Regions from separate parts of the Oceanobacillus phoenicis genome, predicted to be linked through region 2. Evidence: a T-box and tRNA genes for the amino acid it is inferred to sense, from the RefSeq annotation. Region 2 holds a T-box; the other holds one or more tRNA genes.
What was found. A T-box is a leader RNA that pairs with one kind of tRNA and senses whether it is charged. The one in region 2 lies ahead of thrS (threonine--tRNA ligase), so its partner is inferred to be a tRNA-Thr.
Positions count from the first base shown of each region.

Region 1 (15,561 bases), 1.8 Mb from region 2:
GTTTCCCTCCGTTTAAGTAATTCTATGGTTAATTGATACCACTGTGTTTGTAGAAGTAAACCTACCTCGTAAATAGCATACCACAAATGTTAAGTCATAAACTGCATTCTTGTCCCATAAATTTAGTAAAAGAGAAGTGAGAAGGAAGGAGCACAAAATATATGGGAAGAAAAAAGAAAATTGCTTTTTGGCTATTAGGTGTATTTTTACTTGCGTATTTATTACAATACCCAATAAATGAGACAAATATGACGGCAAATCAAGGATGGACATTACCTCTTACCGGAAAAACAATTGTGATTGATCCTGGACACGGTGGACCTGATGGTGGAGCGGTTGGATCCGATGATACCGAAGAGAAAGACATCGCTTTACAAGTATCGAAACTTATTCAGTCTTATTTGCAACAACAAGGAGCACTTGTTTATTTAACCAGAGAACAAGATAAGGATTTAGCTGCAGAAGATACGAGTGGACTAGCTCGAAGAAAATCTGAAGATATTCGTAATCGTTTGAAATTCATTCATGATAAAGAACCGGACTTTTTTCTATCCTTACATTTAAATGCATTACCTTCGACACAATGGCGTGGAGCACAAACGTTCTATTATCCAACAAAAGATGAGAATAAACATTTAGCAACGATGATTCAACAAGAAATCATACGAAATTTAGAAAATACAAACCGATCTCCGTTAGCATTAAATAGTATGTATTTATTAAAACATGCCGAAGTTCCAGGAGCTTTGGTGGAAATTGGGTTCTTGTCTAATGTAGAGGAAAGAGAATTGTTAAAAGACGAAGATTATCAACGAAAAATGGCGGCAAGTATTTATGAGGGAATATTACGATATGCGACAGAGGAGCCAGAAGACGAGGAAGAGACAGACTGAAACCGTCACCAAATAGCATATTACTTAGATTTTTTGTGTTTTGTGTTATACTAGCAGGTGGATACAAACACAAGGGATGGTGATGTTCAATGCTAACTAAAGAGAGGGTTGTAGAGCTATTAAGCTCAGTAAAAGATCCTTTTTTACATATAACATTGGAAGAAACTGGGGGAGTTAAGTCTGTTACGATTAAGGAAGACAAAAAACATGTCAGCGTGAAAATCGGTATTTCCAAGACGAATACAGCAGAGCAAATGGAATTACAACAAGAAATCGTTGGTATCTTAAAACGTGATGGGGCAAATACAGTAGGGCTTCGTTTTGAAGCACTTCCAGATGAAGTTATTCAAAAATATCAACCCGCGGCAGAGAAAGCGAAAGAAGCTTCTCTCATGGGTGGTAATTCAAATACAAAATTTATCGCAGTTGCGAGTGGTAAAGGTGGCGTAGGTAAGTCTACGGTTACCGTAAACTTAGCAGTATCATTAATGCGTTTAGGGAAAAAAGTTGGAATTATTGATGCTGATATTTATGGATTTAGTGTTCCAGATATGATGGGTGTAGAGAAAAGACCTGTTGTACGAGGAGAAAAAATAATTCCGGTAGAACGTTTTGGAGTTAAGGTAATTTCCATGGGCTTCTTTGTAGAAGATAACTCACCGATTATTTGGCGCGGCCCAATGCTTGGTAAAATGATAAATAGTTTCTTCTCTGAAGTAGAGTGGGGAGAATTAGATTATCTATTATTAGACTTACCACCAGGTACAGGTGATATCGCCATGGATGTACATGAGCTATTACCAACTTGTAAGGAAGTAATTGTAACGACACCGCATCCAACTGCTGCTTTCGTAGCGGCACGCGCTGGCCAAATGGCAATAAAAACAGACCATGAAATTCTTGGCGTGGTTGAGAATATGGCTTACTTTGAAAGTAAAACAACCGGAGAGAAAGAATATGTATTCGGTAAAGGCGGAGGCAAAAAACTTGCTGATGTACTAAAAACAAAAGTATTAGGACAGCTCCCTCTACAACAACCTTATGAGGAAGAAGATGTTTTTGCGCCTTCTGTGTACCAAGAAGATCACCCAATTGGAAAAGAATATCATAAGATAGCAGCTAAAGTAATTGCCAAGATGGAAGAATAAAGCGAAACAGTGATGTTTTACTTCCCGTTACATGCGGGGTAAAGAATTAGGGTGTCCTGATTGATGGCGGGCACCCTATTCTCATACATATCCAGCCGATTATGGTTAACCACCGCCGCCAGACTCGCTATTGGAACCAGACTGAGACTCTCCAGATCCGCCTTCTTGACCGGATTCATTTGAAGAACCACTTGATTTGCTTTGTTCTTCCGCAGCCTTGAGTAAAATTTCTTCAATTTTGGCTTGGAAAATAGGGGATTGTAAGGTCTCCTGAATCGTTTCTTCTAAATGAGCTCGAAATTGTTGGCTTTTTACAACAGATAGCATTTGCTCAGTAACTTCAGGATTGTTTAACAGTTCAATCATTTGTTTTTGGAATTGACTGTCGTTCATGAGATCTTTCATTAAATTTTTTTGTTCATCAGATATGGTTTGCGCATATGTCTTAACGAACTCTGGATCTTCGAACATCTTTTCCCATGATTTTTTGCTTTCTTCTGAGGTAAGAGCTTCATTAACAGCATTTTTTACGCTGTCTGATTCCATAACTAATAAGTTTTTAAGTTCTTCATCATGCATAATTTCGCGGAGCGCTTTTTTACCATCTTCAGTTTGAAGTATATCAACAACCATTTTTTTGGTTGAATCATATTCGCTTTCGCTTTGACTGTTTTCACCACCACCACAAGCGGCTAAGAATATAAAGAAGGATAAGCTAAGGAGTACAGTACATAGATGTCGTCGTACCATTTTTAGTCCTCCTTTCTATATACTTAATATGTATGATAAATAATTAAAATATGCACATACACAAGAGAAATAAATGTCGTATCATGGTAAAATATTGGGGGAACTGACAGTATGTGCAATAGGAGTGAAAAAGTTTGAATACACGAATCCTTGTAAGTTTTTTATGGAAAACATTTTGGCTAGGTGGACTGGCCGGATTAATTGCAAGCTTCTTTGTTAAACCAGAGCAATATTTAAACTATTTGCAACCGTTTGATGGGATGGAAATTCTAGGACTTATCGTATTCTTTTTAGGATTAGGGTTAACGTTTGCAACCATTAGTTTAACTGGATTTTTTGCGTATTTATTTGTTCATCGGATGGGATTAAGTTTATTCAAAGGGTATTGGCCGACGGTACAAGTAGGTCTAATCGTTTTTGTACTTTTTGACATTATTTATTTTCCTTATCAATCAGCAGATAATGTGGCGCTGTTTTGGTTTATCTTATTAGCAGCAGCGATATTATTAATTGGTTGGATAGTTGCTAAGATTAAAGCCAAAGAAACAAATAAAAAAGCATTTGTTCCAGCGCTATTCTTTATGGTGGTATTTACGACCGTTGAATGGGTGCCGGGATTAATGGTAGATGGAACAGATTATGCATGGCTTATGGTTGTTCCATTACTTGTGTCGAATACATACCAAATTTTGAATTTACATCGATTAAATTTTCAAGAGAAGAAGCCACAGGTTCAAGAAAGTAATGGGCAGGCTAAAAAGAAAGAGAATGAAAAAAAGAAGAAAAAGTAATGTAAAAGATCTCTTTCCTTTTTGGAAAGAGATCTTTTTTAGTCAACGATTTCAGTATTTGCTTTTGCTTGATTAATGATTTCTGAAATGGTTACCGGTTCATAGCCTTTGTTTTTTAAGCCTGGGAGAATGGTTTCTAATGCACCAGCAGTTTGTTTTGCACTATCTGATGCATGCAATAGAACAATATCTCCATTATCAGTCTCTTTCATGATGTAGTCCACAATTACATCTGTACCTGGGTTTTCCCAGTCATTTGGATTTACATTCCAATGAACTACATGGAAACCGAGATCTTCAGCAAGTTCAATAACTTCTTCGTTAAAATGACCATGAGGCGTGCGCAATAAATTAACGTTTTCATATCCTAACTTTTCAAACGCTTCTTGTGCATACAATAGATCTTTTCTTACTTGATCTATCTCTTGATCTAGATAACTTTTGTATCGATAACCAAGCATTCCAATTTCATGTTCTCCATCCGAAATAGCTTGTAGTAGGTCTGGATGACGTTCTGCCCACTCACCACTAATGAAGAACGTTGCTTGTACATCTTCATTTTCTAATTGCTTTAAAATTTCTTTTACCCTCTCTTCACCCCAACTAATATTAAATGTAATTGCGATATCGGGTTCGTCAGCATTACCTTTTGATAAAGCTACAGGTTCTTCGCCGTTAAATACGGAGAGTACTGCATCTTTTTGTGTCCATGCTATAAGAGCGACGATAAATGCTAATGCGATTATCCATGCAGTTCTTTTTCCTCTTAGACGAAAGGAATAGAAATGATCCATTCGTTCTCCTCCTCTACATATACCTTTAATCATATCTATGCATTACACTAATAAATTATGTACAAGCCTGTTTTGTCGAAATCTCTTTAAGAAAATAATGGATGAAATATAGGGTGTTTGGGGAATAGTATAGGATATACAACTCGACCGACAAAATTCATTTGTTTTTGCGAATACTTGTAATACTTAAGTCATTGGAACAGAAAAAGACTTAATGAAATATATTAATAGCAATATATGAATTCATTTAACGGAATTATTTGGTGATATATGAGGTGATCGCATGATTGGATTATTAGTAAATGAGATGGAACAGAAGGAAATGGAGTATTTAATAAAGCGTGAGCTTGAAGAAATCTTATTAGATTTAGATGATACTCGGATTGATCAAATGGTGAAAAGCGCAATGCGAGAACGATATCGATTATTATTTCAATTACTCCGCAGAGTAGCAAGTGAGCAGGAGTGTATGAAGTATATCCCTAAAAGAAAAGGGAATATTTAATTCGGTACCTTTTGTGGTGATCGATGTTATTACTACAAAAGGTTTTTTATCGAATTTTATTTTTTTCTTTAAAAACTATTGCTGAATAAAAAGGATTATGGTATATTAATTTTTGTTGTCGCTTGATGAAACATTTTGCAAGTCACCTTGAACAAACATTTTAAAAAAAGATTTAAAAAAGTGTTGACATCAAATGGATAACGTGATAAATTGTATCTTGTCGCAAAAAACGACAAACACTGAAATTGCTCTTTGAAAACTGAACAAAACAACCAGTACGAAAGAAGAAAAACACCTCGTTTTTCTTAAAAAGAAATGAAGTCAGAAGTTGACTTCTGAAGCACAAGAAACACAACTTTTATGGAGAGTTTGATCTTGGCTCAGGACGAACGCTGGCGGCGTGCCTAATACATGCAAGTCGAGCGCAGGAAGTTATCTGATCCTTTTCGGAGGTGACGATAATGGAATGAGCGGCGGACGGGTGAGTAACACGTAGGCAACCTGCCTGTAAGACTGGGATAACTCGTGGAAACGCGAGCTAATACCGGATAACACTTTTCATCTCCTGATGAGAAGTTGAAAGGCGGCTTTTGCTGTCACTTACAGATGGGCCTGCGGCGCATTAGCTAGTTGGTAAGGTAACGGCTTACCAAGGCGACGATGCGTAGCCGACCTGAGAGGGTGATCGGCCACACTGGGACTGAGACACGGCCCAGACTCCTACGGGAGGCAGCAGTAGGGAATCTTCCGCAATGGACGAAAGTCTGACGGAGCAACGCCGCGTGAGTGATGAAGGTTTTCGGATCGTAAAACTCTGTTGTTAGGGAAGAACAAGTGCCATAGTAACTGATGGCACCTTGACGGTACCTAACCAGAAAGCCACGGCTAACTACGTGCCAGCAGCCGCGGTAATACGTAGGTGGCAAGCGTTGTCCGGAATTATTGGGCGTAAAGCGCTCGCAGGCGGTTCTTTAAGTCTGATGTGAAATCTTACGGCTCAACCGTAAACGTGCATTGGAAACTGGAGGACTTGAGTGCAGAAGAGGAGAGTGGAATTCCACGTGTAGCGGTGAAATGCGTAGAGATGTGGAGGAACACCAGTGGCGAAGGCGACTCTCTGGTCTGTAACTGACGCTGAGGAGCGAAAGCGTGGGGAGCGAACAGGATTAGATACCCTGGTAGTCCACGCCGTAAACGATGAGTGCTAGGTGTTAGGGGGTTTCCGCCCCTTAGTGCTGAAGTTAACGCATTAAGCACTCCGCCTGGGGAGTACGGCCGCAAGGCTGAAACTCAAAAGAATTGACGGGGGCCCGCACAAGCGGTGGAGCATGTGGTTTAATTCGAAGCAACGCGAAGAACCTTACCAGGTCTTGACATCCTCTGAACACTCTAGAGATAGAGTTTTCCCTTCGGGGACAGAGTGACAGGTGGTGCATGGTTGTCGTCAGCTCGTGTCGTGAGATGTTGGGTTAAGTCCCGCAACGAGCGCAACCCTTGATCTTAGTTGCCAGCATTTAGTTGGGCACTCTAAGGTGACTGCCGGTGACAAACCGGAGGAAGGTGGGGATGACGTCAAATCATCATGCCCCTTATGACCTGGGCTACACACGTGCTACAATGGATGGAACAAAGGGAAGCGAACCCGTGAGGTCAAGCAAATCCCACAAAACCATTCTCAGTTCGGATTGTAGGCTGCAACTCGCCTACATGAAGCCGGAATCGCTAGTAATCGCGGATCAGCATGCCGCGGTGAATACGTTCCCGGGCCTTGTACACACCGCCCGTCACACCACGAGAGTTGGTAACACCCGAAGTCGGTGAGGTAACCTTTTGGAGCCAGCCGCCGAAGGTGGGACTAATGATTGGGGTGAAGTCGTAACAAGGTAGCCGTATCGGAAGGTGCGGCTGGATCACCTCCTTTCTAAGGATATATTAAAAAGGCTGAAGCGACTGTTCAGCAACGTACGAACTGGACTGAGCCGTAGGAGATAAAGGAAACACGATGAACGATAGTGAATCGATGTTGATTTATCGTACGAAGGTAAAGGAAGTTCGCTAGTTGCTAGGAGCTGAAGCTAGATTATTACGGAATCGTACTTGGTTGTTTGGTTCAGTTTTGAGAGAGCAATTCTCTTTAAATTTATAATTGAGATGGGCCTGTAGCTCAGCTGGTTAGAGCGCACGCCTGATAAGCGTGAGGTCGGTGGTTCGAGTCCACTCAGGCCCACCATCTAACACAATAGATATATGGGGCCTTAGCTCAGCTGGGAGAGCGCCTGCCTTGCACGCAGGAGGTCAGCGGTTCGATCCCGCTAGGCTCCATTTTTGTACCTTGAAAACTAAATAAGAGTAACAACGACATCAAACAAAAAGATGAAGCAACTATTAAATTAGAAGCTGAATCTATTTAATGTTTTTTTGAAACAAGGCTATTAAATTAGCACGCTTATTTACTGAAATAACTTAGTTAAGTGAATAAGGGCGCACGGTGGATGCCTTGGCACTAGGAGCTGAAGAAGGACGGGACTAACACCGATATGCCTCGGGGAGTTGTAAGTAAACTTTGATCCGGGGATTTCCGAATGGGGAAACCCACTGTTCGTAATGGAGCAGTACCTATACCTCAATACATAGGGTATAGGGAGCAGACCCGGGGAACTGAAACATCTCAGTACCTGGAGGAAGAGAAAGAAACCTCGATTTCCTGAGTAGCGGCGAGCGAAACGGAAAGAGCCCAAACCAGAAAGCTTGCTTTCTGGGGTTGTAGGACACTCCTTTGGAGTTACAAAGAAATTCTTTAAATGAATCGATCTGGAAAGGTCAGCCGAAGAAGGTAACAGCCCTGTAATTGAAAAAGAATTTCCTCCGGAGTGTATCCTGAGTACGGCGGAACACGTGGAATTCCGTCGGAATCCGGGAGGACCATCTCCCAAGGCTAAATACTCCCTAGTGACCGATAGTGAACCAGTACCGTGAGGGAAAGGTGAAAAGCACCCCGGAAGGGGAGTGAAATAGAACCTGAAACCGTGTGCCTACAAGTAGTCGAAGCCCGTTAATGGGTGACGGCGTACCTTTTGTAGAATGGACCGGCGAGTTACGATCTCATGCAAGGTTAAGTGGAAGACACGGAGCCGCAGCGAAAGCGAGTCTGAATAGGGCGAATATAGTATGTGGTCGTAGACCCGAAACCGTGTGATCTACCCATGTCCAGGGTGAAGGTCAGGTAACACTGACTGGAGGCCCGAACCCACGTATGTTGAAAAATGCGGGGATGAGGTGTGGGTAGGGGTGAAATGCCAATCGAACACGGAGATAGCTGGTTCTCTCCGAAATAGCTTTAGGGCTAGCCTCAAGATGATGAGTACTGGAGGTAGAGCACTGATTGGACTAGGGGCCCCTACCGGGTTACCGAATTCAGTCAAACTCCGAATGCCAGTTACTTAAACTTGGGAGTCAGACTATGGGTGATAAGGTTCATAGTCGAAAGGGAAACAGCCCAGACCGCCAGCTAAGGTCCCAAAGTATACGTTAAGTGGAAAAGGATGTGGAGTTGCCCAGACAACCAGGATGTTGGCTTAGAAGCAGCCACCATTTAAAGAGTGCGTAATAGCTCACTGGTCGAGTGACTCTGCGCCGAAAATGTACCGGGGCTAAACGTATCACCGAAGCTGCGGATTGTTCTTACGAACAATGGTAGGAGAGCGTTCTAAGTGCTGTGAAGTCAGACCGTGAGGACTGGTGGAGCGCTTAGAAGTGAGAATGCCGGTATGAGTAGCGAAAAAAGAGTGAGAATCTCTTTCACCGAATGCCTAAGGTTTCCTGAGGAAGGCTCGTCCTCTCAGGGTTAGTCGGGACCTAAGCCGAGGCCGACAGGCGTAGGCGATGGACAACAGGTAGATATTCCTGTACCACCTCATGATTGTTTGAGCGATGGGGGGACGCAGTAGGATAAGGAATGCGCACCGATGGACGTGTGCGCCCAAGCAGTGAGAAAGTCAGATAGGCAAATCCGTCTGGCAATTTCAAGCTGTGATGGGGAGGGAAATTGAGTACCGAAGTTCCGGATTTCACACTGCCAAGAAAAGCCTCTAGTTAGATCATAGGTGCCCGTACCGCAAACCGACACAGGTAGGCGAGGAGAGAATCCTAAGGTGAGCGGGAGAACTCTCGTTAAGGAACTCGGCAAAATGACCCCGTAACTTCGGGAGAAGGGGTGCTCCTTCATAGGAGGAGCCGCAGTGAATAGGCCCAAGCGACTGTTTAGCAAAAACACAGGTCTCTGCGAAGCCGAAAGGCGAAGTATAGGGGCTGACACCTGCCCGGTGCTGGAAGGTTAAGGGGACGAGTTAGCTCTTCGGAGCGAAGCTTTGAACCGAAGCCCCAGTAAACGGCGGCCGTAACTATAACGGTCCTAAGGTAGCGAAATTCCTTGTCGGGTAAGTTCCGACCCGCACGAAAGGTGCAACGACTTGGGCACTGTCTCAACGAGAGACCCGGTGAAATTATACTATGCGTGAAGATGCGCATTACCCGCGACAGGACGGAAAGACCCCGTGGAGCTTTACTGTAGCCTGATATTGAATGTTTGTGCAGCTTGTACAGGATAGGTGGGAGCCTTTGAAGCGTGAGCGCTAGCTTACGTGGAGGCACCCGTGGGATACCACCCTCGCTGTATGAACATTCTAACCCAGGACCGTGATCCGGTTCGGAGACAGTGTCAGGCGGGCAGTTTGACTGGGGCGGTCGCCTCCCAAAGAGTAACGGAGGCGCCCAAAGGTTCCCTCAGAATGGTTGGAAATCATTCGTAGAGTGTAAAGGCAGAAGGGAGCTTGACTGCGAGACCTACAAGTCGAGCAGGGACGAAAGTCGGGCTTAGTGATCCGGTGGTTCCGCATGGAAGGGCCATCGCTCAACGGATAAAAGCTACCCCGGGGATAACAGGCTTATCTCCCCCAAGAGTTCACATCGACGGGGAGGTTTGGCACCTCGATGTCGGCTCATCGCATCCTGGGGCTGTAGTCGGTCCCAAGGGTTGGGCTGTTCGCCCATTAAAGCGGTACGCGAGCTGGGTTCAGAACGTCGTGAGACAGTTCGGTCCCTATCCGTCGTGGGCGTTGGAAGTTTGAGAGGAGCTGTCCTTAGTACGAGAGGACCGGGATGGACACACCGCTGGTGTACCAGTTGTTCCGCCAGGAGCATGGCTGGGTAGCTACGTGTGGAAAGGATAAGTGCTGAAAGCATCTAAGCATGAAGCCCCCCTCAAGATGAAACTTCCCATCACTTCGAGTGAGTAAGATCCCTCAGAGACGATGAGGTTGATAGGTCCGAGGTGGAAGCGTGGTGACACGTGCAGCTGACGGATACTAATTGATCGAGGACTTATCTAAGTTCTTAGAATGATGTCACGTTACTCTTATTTAGTTTTTAGGGTACAATCCTAAATAACAACAGACCAATTAGTCTGGTAGCGATAGCGAAGAGGTCACACCTGTTCCCATGCCGAACACAGAAGTTAAGCTCTTCAGCGCCGATGGTAGTTGGGGCTTTGCCCCTGCAAGAGTAGGACGCCGCCAGGCTGATTTTTGTTATCCAATTATTCTACTTATTCCACAGTAGCTCAGTGGTAGAGCAATCGGCTGTTAACCGATCGGTCGTAGGTTCGAATCCTACCTGTGGAGCCATATGCTTCCATAGCTCAGTTCGGTAGAGCACTTCCATGGTAAGGAAGGGGTCAGCGGTTCAAGTCCGCTTGGAAGCTCTTTAGGTAAACGCTTGTCCTATATAGGATAGAGCGTTTTTTTTGTGTTTATTGCAGGGGAGAAAACTCCATTACAGGCTTGACAATTAGAACGATTAGCGTTCGCAGAAGGCCTTAATAATATGTTCAGCAATAAAATATTAATATCTATTGCAAAAACTCATAACAAATCTATCGCGCAGGTTATACTACGTTGCCTATCGAAACAAAACATTGTTTCTATACCTAAATTGGTGAATAATGAGCGTATAGTTGATAACTTTGACATTTTCGATGTTAAGTTAAACTTAGATGAAATCAATCAAATTAAGTCTCTTGATACCGGAGAAAGTCTATTTTTATCCTACCAAGATCCGGAAACTGCAAAAATGTTAGGTAACTTAAAAGTTGAGTTTTAAATTCAACTTTTCATAAGGTATAGTCTGCTGCAGATAGAGAAGAAGAGTTTAAAGTGACTTTTTAGTTAAGGAGTAAAGCGGTTTAAGTCCGTTGGAAATCTCTAAAAAAAACACTTTTCCCTATAGAGGAAAAGTGTTTTTTTTGCTTTGAATGACCAACTCGGTGTGAAAATTTACTTCATGGAAATTAGTAGGAATATTAGCTGTAGGTACATTTTTTCTGTGGCAAAAAAAATTATAAGATAACCTCAGTAGTAAATTAATTAGGAAAGAGTCTTTTAAAATATATAAGAAAATTAATTCAAGTAATTTATACAATCATCAACAAAGCAACTTTTCTATAAAATAATCAAAGTAAATTATATGTTAAATTTCTGTTTTAGTTATATTAAAATCGAGGAGTTTACTCATGACTAATTATTTGAAAGGGAGGCTTCCGTACCATCCGTCAAATTAAGAAAAAATCCGGTTTATATTAACAGAATAATTCGATATCTGCGCAAAAATAGTTAGAATCTATTATTTTTATGATCAAAAAGTAACCCAAATAAATAATTTCCAATAAATATAAAATACTATATTTGGAAAATAAATGGAAATTGAGTCAGAATTACTATTTCCCTGTCGTTAAATGCCGGTTATAGTGTAGGTGCAAGATATCGTAGTCACTGAAGTAGCGATTAGATTAATAAAAAAGGAGTGATAGGTACCTACATTGAAACGAAAAAAGTTCCAAAAGATTTTCAATCTCGATCGTGTTTAGAAGGCACAGAGCGGTAAGTGTTTTGTCATTTTTGGAAAATGACGCGTTTTCAAAAGGTGCTTATTTGAGTTTTTTATTAAAAGATCTAGGTAACCAATTTTAAAAATGATAATAGAGGTGAAAACATGTTGGAAGAGTTTCTAATCATTTTGTTATTAGCTTCCTTAGCTATTTTCTTTGGAGTTAAAGATAAGATGGTTAATGATAAAAATGTTGCAAGTATACCGGTACGTATAAATGTAAATGGAATTAGAGGTAAATCTACTGTTACTAGATTAATAACAGGGGTTTTACAAGAAGCCGGTTATCATACCGTTGGCAAAACGACAGGAACGGATGCGAGGATGTTATACTGGTTCGACTCTCAAGAGGCTCCTATTAATAGAAGATTGGAAGGTCCAAACATAGGTGAGCAAAGAAAAGTTATTTCGAAAGCATCCGATTTAAAAGCTGATGCTTTAGTAAGTGAATGTATGGCAGTTAAGCCTGATTATCAAATAGTATTCCAAGAAAAAATACTACAAGCGAATATTGGGTTGATTGTTAATGTTCTAGAAGATCATATGGACGTATTAGGGCCAACATTACAAGAAGTTGCAGATTCGTTTTCTGAAGCAATCCCTCATAATGGGGATCTGATTATTAATGATAGTCCCTTTGCGCCACACTTTAAACAGATGGCAAAACAAAGGAATACGAAAGTACATGTATGTGACACATCTATTATCTCGGAAGACTTTCTCAAAAAATTTGAGTATATGGTTTTCCCAGAAAATGCAGCACTAGCTCTAGCTGTGGCTGATGTTCTTGATATTGATCATGATACGGCTTTTAAAGGAATGCTAAAAGCTTGGCCAGATCCTGGTGCTATGCAGATAATTCCAATTGGGGATATGGATAATCCAAGCTTTTTAGTTAATGGATTCAGTGCGAACGATCCAATGTCTACTCTCAATATATGGGAGCGTGTCAAGCAATTGAGTTATCCTACAGACGAGCCAGTTGTTATCATGAATACCCGTTCGGACCGCTTAAATCGTACAGAACAGTTTATCAAACAAGTTTTACCAAATATAGAGGCAGAGACACTAATTGTAATGGGGGATAGCACAGGACTTATAGTAGAGGAGTATAAAAAAGGAACATTTCCTGTTAAGAACCTTTTAGATTTAGAAAAGACAAGCACCGATGAAATTGTACGAGTACTTAAGCCATACTTATCAGATAAGACTATCTATGGTATTGGAAATATCCATGGCGGGGCTGATGAATTAGTAAATCGACTTGAACAAATGAAAATAGTAAAAGAATCTGCTTAGAGAAAGGAATTAAAAAATGTTTGTATTTGATACAGGAGATGTTTATTTAGCTATAGCTGCCGGAGTAATTCTTAGTTTGTTTTATACAGAAAGGACAGGAATTATTCCAGCTGGATTAATTGTTCCGGGATATATTGCCATGATGGTTAACGCCCCAGTGAGTATTGTTGTTACATTTATGATTGCTTTTTTGACCTATTTAATTGTTATGAAAGTAATTGGCAAATTTACGATTTTATACGGAAGAAGAAAATTTACAGCTATGATTATCATTGGAATCATCATGAAAACAATTTTCGATTTTGGGCTACCGGGATATGCAATTCCAGAAGCAGTAGGTGGATTGGTTGCTATAGGGATTATTGTTCCTGGATTAATTGCAAATACGATTGAGAAACAAGGAGTCATACCAACAGTTGGAAGTACAATATTGCTTAGTGGATTTACGTTAGGAACAGTTGTATTAACAAATCTTATTTAGGAGGAATTTAAATGGAAGCTATTTTAGAAAAACCAAAAAAGAAACAACAATCAAGACTGACGTTCAAAGAGTGGGTATTAAAAACAGTTAAAATGCATAAGAAAAGAACAAGCATGGATACAGTTATGGGGTTAATCATCACTACGGTCGTTTTTTTATTATCTTTGGTGTAATTGAAAAATGAACAACAAGAAGCGTTTCATATATAATAAACGTTTTTACATCATTGTTATTGGCTTGGTTATATTGGTATCTTTAATTGTCTTGGGAGTTAAAAACTCAGGAAATGGTATTGAAGACGGCTCGACGGATAATGGTGATTTCACGCTCAATGATTCACCTTCAGAGGATAGCGGTCCCTACGGCGTATCGTCCGACAGTTCAATTGCAACGGAAGTTGGGATGAAAATAATTGAACAAGGTGGCAATGCTGTTGATGCTGCTATCGCAATTAGCTTTGTTTTAGGTGTAGCAGAACCGTATGGATCTGGAATTGGTGGTGGTGGAACGATGATAATTCATCCTAATAATAATCAAGACCCAGTAGTTTATGATTATCGTGAAACCGCACCAGATGATAATGTATCTTCAAGTGGCATAGGGGTTCCAGGTTTTATTAATGGAATGTACCGAGTTCATGAAGATTTTGGAATAATGGATATGGAACAGCTTATTGATCCTTCCATTCATTTTGCTGCAAATGGTATTACGGTTACAGAAACGCTGCATAATGCATTGAAAGCCGATGATGATCGTCTATCCGATTTAGATCATTTATTTCCAGATGGGGAGCCTATTCAAGAAGGAGAAGTTTTAGTACAAGAACAATTAGCAGAAACGTTAGAAGATATTCAAGAAAATGGTCCCCATGCTTTCTATCAAGGCGATATTGCGAATGAGATTACTGAAGAAGATAGTGATATCGAAGAGAAAGACTTGGAGACATATAAAACAGAAGTAAAAGATCCTATACAAGGGAAATTCGGCGATTATGATGTTTTAGCTCCTCCCCCACCATCGGGGGGTGTCATGTTAATTCAGGTTTTGGAAATGGCGGAGTCATTACAAATTGAAGAGACCAAAGACCACCCTTTGGCTTTTTCTTTAAAAATGGGATTAATTAATCGGATAAGTTATAGTGACCGTTTAGAAAATGTAGGTGACCCTAACTATACCGATGTCCCAATAGAAGAAATGATTTCAGAAGACCATATTCAAAATCTCGCATCAAAATTCCAAGGGCTTGATTTATCGGAAGAATATCTTAAAGAGTTGGAATCAGATGCTGATATAGAGAATCACGAGAACACGACACATTTTGTAGTAGTAGACAAAAACGGTATGATGGTTTCCGTAACGAATACACTAAGTGATTTATTTGGATCAGGGGAATATGTGGATGGATTTTTCTTAAATAATCAATTGAAAAACTTTAGTAATAAAGAGGATTCGCCAAATCTTCCTGAGGCTGGCAAGCGTCCTTTTAGTTACACATCGCCAACAATATTAACGAAAGACGATTCTCCTGTAATAGGCATTGGTAGTGCTGGTGGAAGAAAAATTACATCAATGATTGCTCAACAGTTAGTGAAAACCATTAAATTCAATGAACCAATCCAAGCGTCGGTGAACAGTCCTAGAACGTTTCTAGAATTTAACGAGGATGTACTGCAAGTTGAGAAGGATTCCATATTTTTAACGAATCCTGAAGATCTTGGCCTCGATGTTCAATATGTGGATGACACGTCTTATCACGGAAGTGTCCAGGGATTAATTATTGATAATGATAAAATACATGGTTTTAATGACAATAATAGAGACGGCACTTGGAAATCAAAATAATACAATGCTGATGAAGCGTCCGATTCCCATCAACTAACATGTCGTGGACAAGAAGCCCCGGCATGTTAGTAAAAATCAGATCAATATAAGCTGGGAAACAACCTGCCGAAAAATATTAA
Region 1 is NZ_JBDFME010000001.1:496,106-511,666, reverse strand. It holds gene cwlD (N-acetylmuramoyl-L-alanine amidase CwlD) at 162-893, shown strand; gene ABC346_RS02755 (Mrp/NBP35 family ATP-binding protein) at 983-2,041, shown strand; gene gerD (spore germination lipoprotein GerD) at 2,147-2,791, opposite strand; gene ABC346_RS02745 (KinB-signaling pathway activation protein) at 2,926-3,582, shown strand; gene pdaB (polysaccharide deacetylase family sporulation protein PdaB) at 3,621-4,376, opposite strand; gene ABC346_RS02735 (hypothetical protein) at 4,660-4,881, shown strand; rRNA gene ABC346_RS02730 (16S ribosomal RNA) at 5,239-6,802, shown strand; tRNA gene ABC346_RS02725 (tRNA-Ile) at 7,035-7,111, shown strand; tRNA gene ABC346_RS02720 (tRNA-Ala) at 7,131-7,203, shown strand; rRNA gene ABC346_RS02715 (23S ribosomal RNA) at 7,347-10,268, shown strand; rRNA gene rrf (5S ribosomal RNA) at 10,342-10,457, shown strand; tRNA gene ABC346_RS02705 (tRNA-Asn) at 10,488-10,562, shown strand; tRNA gene ABC346_RS02700 (tRNA-Thr) at 10,566-10,639, shown strand; gene ABC346_RS02695 (aldo/keto reductase) at 10,762-11,037, shown strand; gene pgsB (poly-gamma-glutamate synthase PgsB) at 11,926-13,119, shown strand; gene pgsC (poly-gamma-glutamate biosynthesis protein PgsC) at 13,136-13,600, shown strand; gene ABC346_RS02680 (hypothetical protein) at 13,612-13,773, shown strand; gene ABC346_RS02675 (gamma-glutamyltransferase family protein) at 13,781-15,442, shown strand.
Region 1: it has a tRNA-Thr gene. The T-box ahead of thrS (threonine--tRNA ligase) is inferred to sense a tRNA for this amino acid. The anticodon was not compared.

Region 2 (15,561 bases):
CTAATAGATGTCCATGATTCGTCTGACGCCATGAAGGATCTGGCAACTCTGTAGGTATTTCAAATGGTGCACTTCCTTCATTATGTTCTGTTGGTAAGTAAAGCGAATCAATGAGTTCCGATTTAGGAAGACCATCATTGCTCCAAATATTATAAACATACGGGCTTACTCCTTCTGCCATATTACCATTGACAGATGGTGTTAACGCACGATGAATTTGATTCATACTATCCGCTATCGTATTTAAATAGAGTGCTGGTCCAATTATTATACCTCGATTTCTTGGTAAATCTTTTTGCCATTCAATCCATTGATCATAACGTTCAGCCCTTCGTGGGTCTGCATCACTATCGTAATTCATAACATAAGCATAATCTAGATATCCTTCTTGAACCCATGTCTTCCAATTCTGATGTGCTCGCTGAATAGGATCCATATCCCACCAATTCGTTTTACTTGGATCATGAAATCCCCATGATAAAACAGCTGCAGATAGCTCAACATCAGAGTCTACTGCCATAAGCTCCGTGTACACGCGTTTAATTAGTGAATCAACTTGTTTTACTTTCCAAGCGATCCATTCTTGATCATTTACTGGTGGTCGATCAGTACGACCTGTTTCCTCATGAAACCTCGCTAAAGAAGTAGCATTGTATCCTTTCCCGTCTTCGGGGTAACGGATGTAATCCAAATGGACACCGTCTACATCGTAATTTCTTGCAATATCATTTACCATTTCAACTACATGGTTTCTTGCGTCAGGATGACCAAGGTCAAGATAAGGTTGCCAGTACGGTACTGTACCATTAAAATCTTCTGTTACCCATTTATCTTCTACAGCGTCCGGCCCATGTAGATTCCAAATATGTGTTGGATCTGAAGGAGCACCACCGTATACGCTATGCCACATTGGACCTACTACCACCCAAGCATGAACTTCGATTCCCTTGTCATGTGCTTTTGTTAATAAATAGCCTAATGGGTCGAATCCTTCTGGAACAGAAGGATCTTCTGTAAATGGTAAAACATCGCTATGATAATATGCATCATGTCTTCTGCTCACTTGTGCAATAATCGTATTCATATTAGCTTTATCAACATCTTCAACTAGTTCATCAATATCTTCGGGAGTTTTTAAGCCGGGTTCAAAGGCTTGTACCCAAAAAGCTCGTATAAATGGATTTTCTTTTTGTAGAGAAGCTTCTGTGGTGGTAAAAGGTGTAAGAGTGAGGCAAGACATCCCAATCAACATAACAAATACAACAACTACTCCCTTTGTCTTTATCCGTTTCATGTTCTCTCTCCTCCTATAATTTTAATCCAGTACCCTTACCACTTCACCTCCTAATAGATTAGTATTTATTTCTACCGCTCTAGAAGACGATCGTTTCTTGGCTGGATGCGAGAGAAAACATATCTTTCTTATTATTTTTTAGTTTACTATCTCATATTATTGGAAAAAAAGTGCCAAAAGTTGCTTTTTTCCGTCTATTGTTGGGCACTTTGTCCTTTAATACATATTTACAACAAAAAACCGAACTACAACGATATTGAAAAACATCACGTTATAGTTCAGCTTTTATTTGAATAATATCCCTTACCACTGATTCTTATTTAATCTTCTTATTATCTACTTCATCCTTGATTAAGTTTAAGAATTGGTTGTATTCCAATGTCTCTGTATCTTGTTCTCCGTATCTACGATAATTAACACTGTTACTTTCTATTTCTTTATCTCCTAATACTAAAGCGAATGGAACTTTCTGTGTCTGTGCTTCTCGGATTTTATATCCAATTTTCTCATCACGTTCGTCTAATTCTACACGAATTCCTTGATAACGAAGCTTTTCTTCCATATCCTTCGCATAATCTAAATGAGCTTGTAACGAAACTGGGATAATCTTCACTTGTACTGGTGCGAGCCATGTAGGGAAAGCACCTTTATATTCTTCAATTAAAAATGCAACAAATCGTTCCATAGTTGATACTACACCTCGGTGAATTACAACTGGTCGATGTTGGTTACCATCTTCTCCAATATACGTCAGATCAAACCTCTCAGGTAAATGGAAATCTAATTGTATTGTCGATAAGGTTTCATCTTTACCTAATGCAGTTTTAACTTGTACATCGAGTTTCGGACCGTAGAATGCTGCTTCTCCTTCAGCCTCTACATACTCTAAATCCATATCCTCCATTGTTTCTTTCAACATTGCTTGAGCTTTATCCCACATTTCATCATTATCAACATATTTTTCTTTATCTTCTGGATCACGATAGGAAAGGCGGAAATAATAGTCTTCAATCCCAAAGTCCTTATAGACATGTTGCACTAATTCCACTACACGGATAAATTCTTCTTTAAGTTGATCCGGACGAGCAAATATATGCGCATCATTTAATGTCATTGCTCGCACACGTTGTAATCCAGCTAGTGCACCACTCATTTCATGCCGATGCATGGTTCCTAGTTCAGCGATTCGAACTGGTAAATTACGATAGCTCCATAGTTGATTTTTAAACACCATCATATGATGAGGGCAGTTCATTGGACGTAATACCAGTTCTTCGTTATCCATCTCCATTGTTGGAAACATATCGTCTTGATAGTGGTCCCAATGTCCACTTGTTTTGTACAGATCTACATTACCTAATACAGGCGTATAAACGTGGCTATATCCCAATCTTTCTTCTAAATCAACAATATACCGCTCTATATTACGACGAATGGTTGCTCCTTTTGGTAACCAAAGCGGTAAACCTTGTCCAACTTTTTGTGAAACCGTAAATATACCTAATTCTTTTCCTAATTTACGATGATCTCTTTCTTTTCGTTCCTCTAAAATTTGGAGATGTTCTTCCAAATGTCCTTTTTTCTCAAAAGCTGTACCATAAATGCGTTGTAATTGTTTATTGTTACTATCTCCACGCCAGTATGCACCAGAAATGCTCAATAACTTAAATGCTTTAATCTTACTCGTAGAAGGCACATGAATTCCTCGACATAGATCAAAAAACTCACCCTGTTCATAAATAGTAACTTGTTCATTTTCTGGAATAGCGTCGATGAGTTCTAATTTTAAATCATCGCCAATTTCTTTAAACCTTTCTTGAGCTTCTTCTCGTGAAACTTCTATCCTTTTAATTTCGAGGTTTTCATCGACGATGCGCTTCATCTCTTTTTCAATCTTAGGTAAATCTTCAGGAGTTAATTTATGTTCCATATCAATATCATAATAAAAACCTTCTTCAATAATAGGTCCAACTCCAAATTTCACATCTTTATACAAGCGTTTTATTGCTTGAGCTAATAAATGGGCAGTAGAATGGCGTAACACTTCAATACCCTCATCATTTTTATATGTGATTATTTCTATTTTTCCACCTGAAGATAATTCTCTTCGTAAGTCTACAAGCTCACCATCAAGTTTGATTGCAAGTGCTTGTTTTTTTAGTCCTGGTGATATGGAAGCTGCAATATCTTCACCAGTGGTACCCACTGGAAATTGCTTTTCTGAACCATCAGGGAAAATAATCGATAAATCTGCCATGTTCATTCTCCTTTTCCATTATAATTAAAAAACGCCCATCCCTTTGCACTATTGCAAAGGGACGAGCGTTGGTATCGTCGTGGTTCCACCCTAATTCCTATCCATAATTTCAACTAGATAGCTTCATTACATCTTTAACGCAGAAATACGTTGTTGATTACTAAATATTTCACCAACAAAGCTCCGAGGTGGTAATTACTTATCTCATAAAGGTATCTTTCAGCCAATGGATTCCTTCTCTAAATTATGAAATATAAATAATCTTATCCTCATCATCACGAATAAATATATAGTCATTTATTCGTATTATAGACCTTTCATATAAGAAAATCAAGCCTGTTTAATCGTTTTTTAAATAGTAAGAAAAAGGAAAATTGCGGGTTGGCTCAAAATCCACCTTTTCTTGGAAGACATTAATAACTGTTAATGTTTTCGGTTCTGATGGATCATCTCCATAAATCTTAATTTTCTTTGGTCCCATAGCAATTAGTGGAGCTAGATTAAATTCATTATCATGTAACCCTACAACATATAATGGTTCTTCACGCATTAACATTCTTAATTCAAGACGCGATAATTGTTTGCCATTGTCATAATAAAACTGGAAAGTATCACCTTGCATAATATGAATAATTTCCATACCAACATCTTTCTTCTGTATGTAGGCACGTAACATATCAATAAATGCTTGATGATCTTCCTCTCTTCTAAACTCATCAATCGCATCTCCAACACATCTTCTAATTTCATCACGAAAAGGTAATAAACGAAAGTTCACTAATGAATCGAAATGAATTTCGGAATTAATTTGAATATTTTCTTCAAACAAATTTGTCAGTAGTCCATGAATATCTTTATTATTGCGTAAATGCTTACTATCCTCGTCCTCCCCCGTCAAAATCCAATTGGTGAGATCAAGTATACGTTCGATTTCTTCTTGCTCCGTATAATAGTACTCTTTAATCATCTTTCGAATCATATTACCTAAACGATGTGTTAATACTACATCTGCCATCGCTTTACTTATTGTTTTACGAAGATCTTCAGCAGGTAATATTTCATCAATCGTTAAATGATTTCCCCAATCTTCATTTGTTTTCCAATTTAATTCCATCTTTCTATTTCTACGAAAGACAGATTCACAAAAACTTACTACTTCTTTGTCTAATTCAAAAAATACTTCCACCAATACATATCACCCTCATCCACAACCGAACTGTTACATTATATGGACAACCATTTAAAAAAATGAATAAACTACTCAAACTAGCAAATGGTTTTATGAAAATAGGTATGAATGTATTAAAAAATACCTTTTACTGAACTGCTTTAGTAGAGTTCAATAAAAGGTACCCATTAGTCACGGCGATTCGGACCACTCATCTTCACATCTGTGGTAACTTGTTTAATCCGCTCAATAATTCTTCCTGCTTTAACTTGTTCTACTCCATTCCTTGTTGTAGATAATTCTTGTTCTAGTTGATCTAAATCATAATTAGATGTAATAAAAACTGGTAAACCTTCCATCATCCGGTATTGTAAAACAGAACCTAATACTTCATCACGGAACCAGGCAGATTGCATCTCAGCTCCCATATCATCTAACATTAATACATCTGCTTTTTTAAAGAAATCTATTTTTTCATTGAATGAATCGTCTTTAAAAGATGATTTAATTTCACGGACAAACTCCGGCATATATATTAGTGATATTGAGTATTGAAGTTTTTTTAGTTCATTAGCTATTGCACCTAATAGATAAGTCTTTCCGACTCCAAACGAACCATATAAATAGAGTCCCTTTTTGGGTAGCTCATGCTTGGAAGCTTCTAAAAAGTCAAGAACATTCCCTAATGCATTTGATCGGTGCTCATCCTGAATAACATCAGATATTCTTGCTTGAAGAATTTCTTTCGGCATATAAAGACTTTGAATAAGCTTTTGTTGCTGTTCGTTTTGCTCTTCGTCTATTCGTTTATGGCACTTTTCATAACTTAACCGAATTTCATTTTTGCCAGCTTCCAAAACAGGAGAATATCCTTGTATCATATTCTGACACCCACCAAGCGATTTACATCGTTCACATTGCTTGGACTGAGATTTATATTCATATAACTTTATTAAATGTTTATCAATAACTTCACTTGTTAACTCTGGGTGGCTAGATAAAAAATGCTTAATGGATGGGTCTTCTAATACTTCTTTCCTGATGTTTTGATAATTTGTTTGGAAGTTTTCGTTTTTTTTCATCCATGCTTTCAATTCTGATTGTATCGGTTTCACACTCAACCACCCTTATACATCTTGATTAATTTTCATTTAAATATTGTTTTAACCTTGATGCTATTTTTTCTTGATCTTCCATCGAAGAATTTGTTTTTCCAGAAGTTACTTGTGATTTATTTTTTCGCTCTTTAAACCAATCGGGAATAACTTCTTTTGTTGTAGTTTGACGTTGTCTCGTATAGTTATTCATCTTAACTTTAGAATGAGATTTCTGCTGTTCTTGTCTAGCAAAATTCATTGCATCACTTGCCGTTTGAAGATTTAACCTAGACCAATGACTAGCAATTTTCTCTAAATATGCTTTTGAAAGTTTCATATTCGATTGCAGTAATACGTAATGAATGAGCACATTCATTACTGGTGCTGGTAAATCTTGTTTTGTCATTACAGACTCAATTACTTTAATATCTTGGTCAGAAGCATCATTACCTCTTGATAAGTCTTTCAACAATTGTGTTGGAGATATTCTTTCTAGTTCATAAATTAATTGCTCTTTTTTGGTTTTGGGTTTCGTCACTTCATATATTTTATCCTGATTATTTTTTTCAGATAGCTGAACCGATTGTTGATTATTTTTTGAACGAAAAATATCATGACACGCTGCTTTAAATTCTTTTTGATCAAACTGATATGATTCATTGATTGCATATTGACAAGCACGTTCAATTTCATGACTGTCCAAATTATATAGAACTTTCATCTGATAAATAAGACGCTTGATAGCAGTTGTTAAAACCTGTTTAACTGGTATCATTCGTTTGTATAACATTTGCTCTATCCAACTAAAATCCATTGGAACTTCATATTCCCCTGAATTATTTTGACTATTATAATTATCTATTCTAGCTACTTTTTCTGAAGGTGTTACTGTTTGGAAGACATCACTAAAATCAACCGTTATTTCTTCTCCATATTCTCGTTCTTTAGGAACATAATGCGAAAATAGCATATCAAATTTTTGATCTCCAATATGATGTAATAACAATTGAGATAGCATATCATCTTTAAAGAAATCATGTGGAGCATATGGACTCAACAATTCATATGTATAAAAATCACGATTATCTTCTTTATATTTATATGTTTTTAGTAAACCTATCCCTTCCAATTTCAAACGAGATCGGTAAATATCATCCAATGAAAGATTAAGATAATTCATCAGTGTGTGATGTGTCTGTGGGGATACATGTGCATGGATACTTGAGTCGTGTAATAGGGTATGATACAGAGAAACAGCATAAATTCCAATTAATGGTTGATATAAATGAGTTAGTGAAACGGCGTAATCAACAGGTAAATGTTCTTTTCTCATAACATAATACCCATCAATAGGAAGAATCTTCCCTATAAAATTCATGTAATCATACACCCTTTCTACTTTTTCATTTATCTTTCATCGATTTATCCGTATTAATAATATCTTTTAATTCATCCAAAAATACTGTGATATCCTTAAATTGGCGATATACAGATGCAAAACGTACATACGACACCTCATCTACTTTAGATAAGAGTTCCATTACCATCTCACCAATGGAGTTACTCGAAACTTCTGGATTTCCTGCATTCCGTAATTTTTTTTCTACTTCCAGCGCTATACTTTCTATGGTTTCTAGGGCAACTGGTCTTTTTTCACACGCACGAATTAACCCACGAGTTAGCTTTTCACGCGAAAATTCTTGACGCACGCCATCTTTCTTTACCACTATTAAAGGAACTTCTTCAATTCGTTCAAAAGTAGTAAATCGAAATCCGCACCGTTCACATTCCCTACGCCGTCTTATTGCTCTCCCCTCTTCTATCGGTCGAGAGTCTAGAACTTTGGTATTCTTATTTTGACAATTGGAACATCGCATCATTGTTCATCTCCATTCTCTAATGTTCCGTAATTAGTTCAAGTTCTTTATTCATATGTTCATATAATTCTTGAATTACTTTAGAACTATATCCAAAATCTATTTGTAGTAAACTTTCTGTGGTCACAGAAAAATCAACAGCTGTATGATAAGGGCGCACCATAATAATAGTTGCAACTACAAAGACACTCTTGCCTTTTTTTGATGTTGCACTAATTTCACCATGTTCCTTTGAAACTGCATTGATAGAATATGTATCTTTCGATTGAAAATAGGACTCAATGACTTTCATTACGGAGTCTTTGCTTGCTTTATAGTAATGGGTCTGCAACTTTTTTTCCTCATGACGGTCTTTTGTTTCTGCATGATTACTAAAAAACTTCCTTATCTTATAGCCGATTGACATTTGGAAACACACCTCAAACGTTCATAGAATTAGTATAACTAATTATTATTATTCTATTATTTTAACATGTTTTTAACAAATGCTCTAGTTAAATTAAAATAGTGTCAATTTTTAAAAGTGACAATTTAAGATTTTAACAATAAACGGATAGAACCGTCAATCATAAGTGTTTTGCATCTACATAAAACAATCTATTTCAAGAAAAGTTCAATCTTATTCTTTGAAAAGAAGTTAGTTCATTTAGTAGTCATTTTTCACGCAAAATAAAAACGAACAATATCCAGGAAAGAAATTAACTTATCCTATCTATTGTCCGTTTTTTATTCAATTTCTATTTCTAGTGTTAATAGCTATTCAATATAATTAAAATTTTTATGAGGATACTTTCATTTCTGTTTCTAGACGATCTCCTACATAAAGAGCTAAATCAAGAACACGTTTGGAATAGCCCCATTCATTATCATACCAAGCAATTACTTTTATTTTGCTTCCCTCCATTACAATGGTAGATAACCCATCAATAATCGCGGAAAAATCACTTGTTGTATAATCAATTGATACAAGAGGTTCATCAGAGTATTCTAATACTCCTTTCATATATCCTCTAGATGCATCCTTAAATAATTGATTTATTTGCTCGACAGTAACACTTTCTTCTAGATCAATTACCAAATCTACCAACGATACATTTGGTGTAGGTACTCTTAAAGCCATTCCATGTAATTTGCCGTTTAAATGTGGCAAAACTTCACCAAGCGCTTTCGCAGCTCCTGTTGTTGTTGGAATAATTGATTGTGTACAACCTCTTGCTCTCCGTAAATCTTTATGTGGATTATCTAGATTCTTTTGATCATTTGTAAAAGCATGAACTGTAGTCATTAATCCATTTTTTATCGTAAAATGATCATCAATAACTTTTACAACAGGAGCCAAACAATTCGTTGTACAAGAAGCATTCGAAATTACATCATCACTTTCAGGAATATATGCAGCTTCATTTACTCCCATAACAATTGTTTTATCCACTTGCTTCCCTGGAGCTGTGATGATAACTTTTTTTGCACCTGCTTTAATATGCAATCCTGCTTCTTCTTTCGACTTGAATTTCCCAGTAGCTTCAATAACAATATCAATATCCAATTGTTGCCACGGCAGAAGTTCAGGCTGTCTATTGTTAACGATTTTCACTCTTTTTCCGTCTATTTCCAGATAATCTTCAAACGCTTTCACTTCTCCGTCAAAAATTCCATGAACACTATCATACTTCACCATGTGTGCTAATGTCTCAGATGGGTAACTAGCATTGATAGCAACAACTTCTAACTGATCATCTTGTATTGCTTGTCGAAAAATCATTCGACCTATTCGACCAAATCCAGTAATTGCGATACGTTTTGCATTCATAAGAAATAATCCCCCTAATTATGATATACTCATAATCCATTATGCAAAATTAGTATAACATAATTTAACTTTATTGTGTTAAAAATAATGAAAAAGAGGTATCTTGTCTATATATAAAGTTATCATTATAATCTAACAGGCTATATAAATAAGTTTTTACCTAAATAAAAAAAACAGAGTAATTTATGAATGAACCTCATGTTCATAAATTACTCTGTTGAAATTATCTAATCAATATTCCATGTTTGTAAAACTTGGTCTAACTGCAATTTCGTTTTCTCTATTGATTGATTATTATCAATGACGATATCTGCTAAATCAGCTTTTTCCTTAAGGGGCATTTGTGCATTTATCCGATCAGAAGCTTCTTTTTCACTATAACCATTTCTCTTCATCAATCGGGTAAGTTGTATATTTTCATCTACATAAACAACTAATGTTTTATCAACTAGATTGATTAAGTTACTTTCAAATAATAATGGAATATCTAACACAATACACGGCACGTCTTTGTTGATGTAATCGTCTCTTTTGGATATCATACGACTTCGTACGGCCGGATGGACAATCGCATTTAATTGGTTTCTTTTATCTTCATCAGTGAAAATAATTGATCCTAATTTAGGACGATTTATCTTGTGATCATCTTGAATAATTTCTTTCCCAAATGCTTCTATAACTTGATCATAAGCTTTTTCTCCTGGCTCAACTACTTCTCTTGCAATAATATCAGCATCAATAACTGGATAATTCTTTTCTTGAAACATAGAAGAGACAGTGCTTTTACCACTTGCTATTCCACCTGTTAAACCAATAACTAAAGTCATTATCTCACACCTTGCTTATTCGGTTGGCAAGTTGGACATAAGTGGGTTCCTCTTCCACCAACCTTCATTTTAATAATATCTTCACCACAAACTCTGCATGGTTTGGAATCTTGGCCATATACAAATAAATCTTGCTGAAACATCCCCATATCCCCTTGGGTATTTACATAACTACGAATAGTTGTACCACCAGCTTTAATAGCATCTTGTAATGTTTCTTTAGCATTTATTTGTAACTTTTTCACTTCCTGCTTTGTTAATTTGCTACACCGTTTAAGTGGATGAATATTTGCGCGAAACAATGTCTCATCTACATAAATATTCCCAAGTCCTGTAACGATTGATTGATCTAGTAAAGCTGTCTTTACATATCGATCTGTTCGCTTTAATTTTTCATAAAAGTAATCTAAATTAAATGAGGTGTCAAACGGATCAGGACCAAGTTGATTTAATGGCTTGTGCAAAAACTCTTCACCAATTGGATAGACATGCATTGTACCGAATTTCCGTACATCGTTATAACGTAATTCTTCTCCATTTGAAAAATAGAAAGTTACATGAGTATGCTTTTTAACTGGATCCCCCGGGGAATGGACACTATATTTTCCTTCCATTCGTAAATGGGAGATGAGTACATATTCATCTAGATAAAACAAAAGGAATTTTCCTTTTCTCCCCATCGACCGAACCGTTTGACCGGTAACCAATGCTTTAAATTCCTCAACATCATCTGGATACTTAATCATATTTGGCCACTTAATATCTACATGTTTAATTGTTTTATTGCATACAAACAGCTTCAATGTTTCTTTTATTGTTTCTACTTCAGGTAATTCAGGCATTTATTTCTTCTCCTTACTTTGCATCAAACCAGCTATTTCCAAAGGAATAGTCAACCTTCAATGGCACATTAAGTTCCACAGTATGCTCCATTACCTCTGGCACTATTTCCTTTAATTTGTCTATTTCATTTTCTGGTGCTTCTAAGATAAGCTCATCGTGAACTTGTAATAATAATTTAGCTTGTAACTCTTCTTTCTTCAGACGATGATCAAGGTCAATCATAGCTTTTTTTATAATATCAGCAGCACTACCTTGAATAGGGGTGTTCATTGCTGTACGTTCTGCAAAACTACGCAAATTAAAGTTTCTACTTGTTATATCTGGCAAGTATCTTCTCCGCTTCATGATCGTTGATACAAAACCTTTATGCTTTGCTTCTTGTACAATTTCATCCATATAACTTTTTACACCCGGATAACTATTGAAATATCTTTCGATAAATTTTTTCGCTTCTTTACGAGTAATTCCAAGGTTTTGTGATAAACCATAGTCACTTATGCCGTAGACAATTCCAAAGTTTACTGCCTTTGCTTGTCTTCGCATATTTGATGTTACTTCATCCGCCTCTACATGAAACACATCCATCGCTGTTTGCGTATGGATATCGGTATCTTCTTTAAATGCTTTGATGAGTTTTTCGTCCCCTGCTATATGTGCTAAAACACGAAGCTCAATTTGAGAATAATCTGCAGCAAACATAATCCATTTATCTTTTGAAGGTACAAAAGCTTGTCTAATTTTTCTACCTTCTTCGAGACGAATAGGTATATTTTGTAAGTTTGGTTCAATCGAACTTAACCTACCTGTTTGTGTTAAAGCTTGATTAAATCTTGTATGGATGCGACTTGTATCTTTGCGTACAACCTTCAATAATCCCTCAATATAGGTTGATTGCAGCTTTCCTAATTGGCGATACATTAATAGTTTCGGAATGATTTCATGCTCATTTTCAAGTTGTTCTAATACATCGGCAGCAGTAGAATAACCTGTCTTTGTTTTCTTAATAACAGGTAAACCCAATTTTTCAAACAAGATTGGTCCCAATTGCTTTGGAGAATTTAAATTAAACGTCTCTCCGGCAAGTTCATAAACTTCTTGTTCAAGCGTATCTAGCCGTTCTTTTAGATCCTCCCCCATATCTTTTAATTTATCAATGTCTACTTGAACACCATAATGTTCCACCTCAGCTAAGATAAGTGCTAATGGCATTTCTAATTCTTTTAATAACTCATATTGTTCATTATTTCTTAGTTCTTCTTCCATTTCTGGATGAAGATCATATAATAATTGTGTTTTACGAACAATATGCTCATTCAATATTTCTGATTCAGGAACTTTTTGTTTTGCACCTTTTCCAAATACCTCTTCGTCAAATTGAACATCCGTTCTACCTTTTCGATTGGCAATTGCTGGTATATCATGGTTGTTCTCAGACGGATTTAATAGATAAGATGCTAAGAGTGAATCAAAAATTATTCCTTGGATATTGATATTGTTTCGAAGCAAAGCAACTTTTGTTCGTTTTGCATCAAAAACAATTTTACATTTTTGTGGATCTTCCGCCCACGCTTTGAATATATCAGAATTAAGCGCAATATCAGTTGGAATAAAAGAAGCCTTCTCCTTATTTACAACAGCTACTCCTTCAATTGGAATAAGGTGATAATTTTCACCAAGCATTTCTATATATACTGCATCACTATCAGTAAATAAATCGTTCGTTATATTTTCAACAACTTCGAACTCAATTGATTCCATCTCTTTTTTAGGTTCTTCAGAATCAACTTCTGATTCGTCACTAACTCGAGATAGAAGTGATTGAAAACCAAGATTCTTAAACATCTGAATAACACTCGAAGATTGAAAACCACTATACGCTATTTTTTCAAGTGATACTTCTATAGGTGATTCACGATTAATCGTTACTAATTCTTTACTCATAAAGGCATCTTCGCGATGATTGGTCAGGTTCTCTTTTAATTTTTTCCCAGATACTTCATCTAAGTGCTCGTAAACATTTTCAAGACTATCATATTGTTTAAGTAATTTTGTAGCAGTTTTTTCTCCTACTCCAGGAACACCTGGAATATTATCTGAACTATCACCCATCAAAGCTTTTAAATGAATAATCTGGTCTGGAGTTATCTCCATTTTCTCTTTCATATAGGATGGAGTATATTTTTCGATATCACTAATCCCTTTTTTCGTAACACTTACCGTTACTTGTTCAGAAACAAGTTGTAATAAATCTTTATCTCCTGAAATAACTGTAACTTCCCAATCTTTTTTATCTGCTTGTTTGGATAAAGTACCGATAATATCGTCAGCTTCATATTGGTCAAGCTGATAATATTTGATAGAGAAAGCATCCAGTAATTCTTTAAGAACGGGAAATTGTTCGGAAAGTTCAGGTGGGGTTTTTTGACGTCCACCTTTATATTCTTTATATGTTGAATGACGAAATGTTGTCTTACCCGCATCAAAAGCTACTAACATATGTGTTGGTTTTTCTTCTTCTAAAATGCGCAATAGCATTGTAGTAAATCCATATACTCCATTGGTATAAACACCTTTATCATTATTTAGCAAAGGCAGCGCAAAAAATGCTCGATAGATAATACTATTTCCATCAATGAGCACTAACTTATTTGACATTTGATATACCATCCTCTCATTCTAATCCTTAGCTCTATTTTAGCATTCTCATTAAAGAAAAGGAAAAAATACGTGAGTTTCACGTTTTCTTTAATTTTCGGATACAAAAAGAGCTGACGATTTAATACAACGTCAACTCTTTTTCATTTACTTTGGTATATAGATATGAATGGTAGTTCCTTCATTCAAGGTACTCTCTACATCTATTTTGCCTTTATGAACCTCAACAATATGCTTTACAATTGCCAAACCTAGACCTGTTCCACCTGTATTTCTACTTCTTGCTTTATCTACTCGATAAAATCGCTCAAAGACTCTTGTTTGTGATTTTTCATCCATTCCAATTCCACTATCTTTCACTTGAAAATGAATGGCATCCGTTTCCTCAGAAATAGCTAAGCAGATATTTCCTCCACTCGGTGTATAATGAATCGAGTTATCAATCAAATTGATTAGCACTTGTTTCATACGATCTTTATCTGCACGCATTGTAAGTTGTTCGGGAACCACTAGATCAAATGTCAGGTTTTTCTTTTCTGCTTTTTGTTGAAGAGGTGGCAATATCTCTTCCACCATTTTTTTTACATCATAACTATCAATTAATAGTCGAAAATCTTCTCTTTCTAGTCTTGAAAGAGCAAGTAAGTCTTCAATTAACAATTGCAATCGGTGACTTTCTTTATAAATAATTTCCATAAACTCTTTCGTAGCAGGATCCTTTATTTCATTGTCTAATAACGTTTCAGCAAAACCACGAATAGACGTAATTGGTGTACGAAGTTCATGCGATACATTTGCAACAAAATCTTTACGCATATTCTCTAACTTTTTTAGTTCGGTAATATCGTAAAGTACTAATACTGCACCTTTTAACATATTTCTATCATTAAAAATCGGCGCACCGACAACTTCTACGTAAATTTTGTTTAATCCTACTCGATGGACAAATGAATCTTTAACAGCTTTTTCATATAAAAATGTTTTCTGGACTGTTTCATGAACATTTTCATTTTCAAAAACATCATAATAAAGATATCCTCTATAATTACTTTCTTCCTCACCGAACATTTGAAGAAACTTTCGATTTACAACATGGACATATCCTTTTTCGTCAATTAGAACTAATCCACTTTGCATATTATCAACAATTGTTGTTAATTGTTCTGATTGCATTTGTTCTTGTATTGCAATTTCACTCATATTTCTTGCTAATGTATTGATTTTTACACTTAGTTCTTCCATTTCAGGACTATTACCATTATAAAATCGAGCACTATAATTTCCGTCTATAAGCCGATTGACTGTTTTTGTAGCTTTTCCAATTGGCCGTGTATAACGATTATAAAATTGGATAAATAATATCGAAATAATCATAAACTGAACAATTAATACAGCAATAACCATAATCCAATTAGACTCAGCTTGAACAATCATCCAACCAGATAATAATAAGCTCAATATAGTAATAATCATACTTGGAAGTAAAGTTCTAGAAAAAATTACTTTCATTAAACAGGCTCCTCCATTTTATAGCCCAAGCCACGTACCGTTTTGATATATACGGGCTTTTTAGAATTAGGTTCTATTTTATCTCGAAGATGACTAATGTGAACATCTACGATTCGTGTATCTCCAATAAAGTCATAATCCCACACACTACTCAATAATTGATCCCTTGAAATAACTTTCCCTTTATGCTTTGCAAGGTGATACAATAATTCAAATTCTTTTCG
Region 2 is NZ_JBDFME010000001.1:2,337,263-2,352,823, reverse strand. It holds gene ABC346_RS11600 (glycoside hydrolase family 10-like protein) at 1-1,294, opposite strand, end outside; gene thrS (threonine--tRNA ligase) at 1,611-3,551, opposite strand; T-box leader at 3,606-3,836, opposite strand; gene ytxC (putative sporulation protein YtxC) at 3,892-4,737, opposite strand; gene dnaI (primosomal protein DnaI) at 4,908-5,834, opposite strand; gene ABC346_RS11580 (replication initiation and membrane attachment family protein) at 5,860-7,194, opposite strand; gene nrdR (transcriptional regulator NrdR) at 7,220-7,693, opposite strand; gene ABC346_RS11570 (cytosolic protein) at 7,713-8,099, opposite strand; gene ABC346_RS11565 (glyceraldehyde-3-phosphate dehydrogenase) at 8,472-9,503, opposite strand; gene coaE (dephospho-CoA kinase) at 9,731-10,330, opposite strand; gene mutM (DNA-formamidopyrimidine glycosylase) at 10,330-11,172, opposite strand; gene polA (DNA polymerase I) at 11,186-13,828, opposite strand; gene pnpS (two-component system histidine kinase PnpS) at 13,976-15,337, opposite strand; gene ABC346_RS11540 (response regulator transcription factor) at 15,337-15,561, opposite strand, start outside.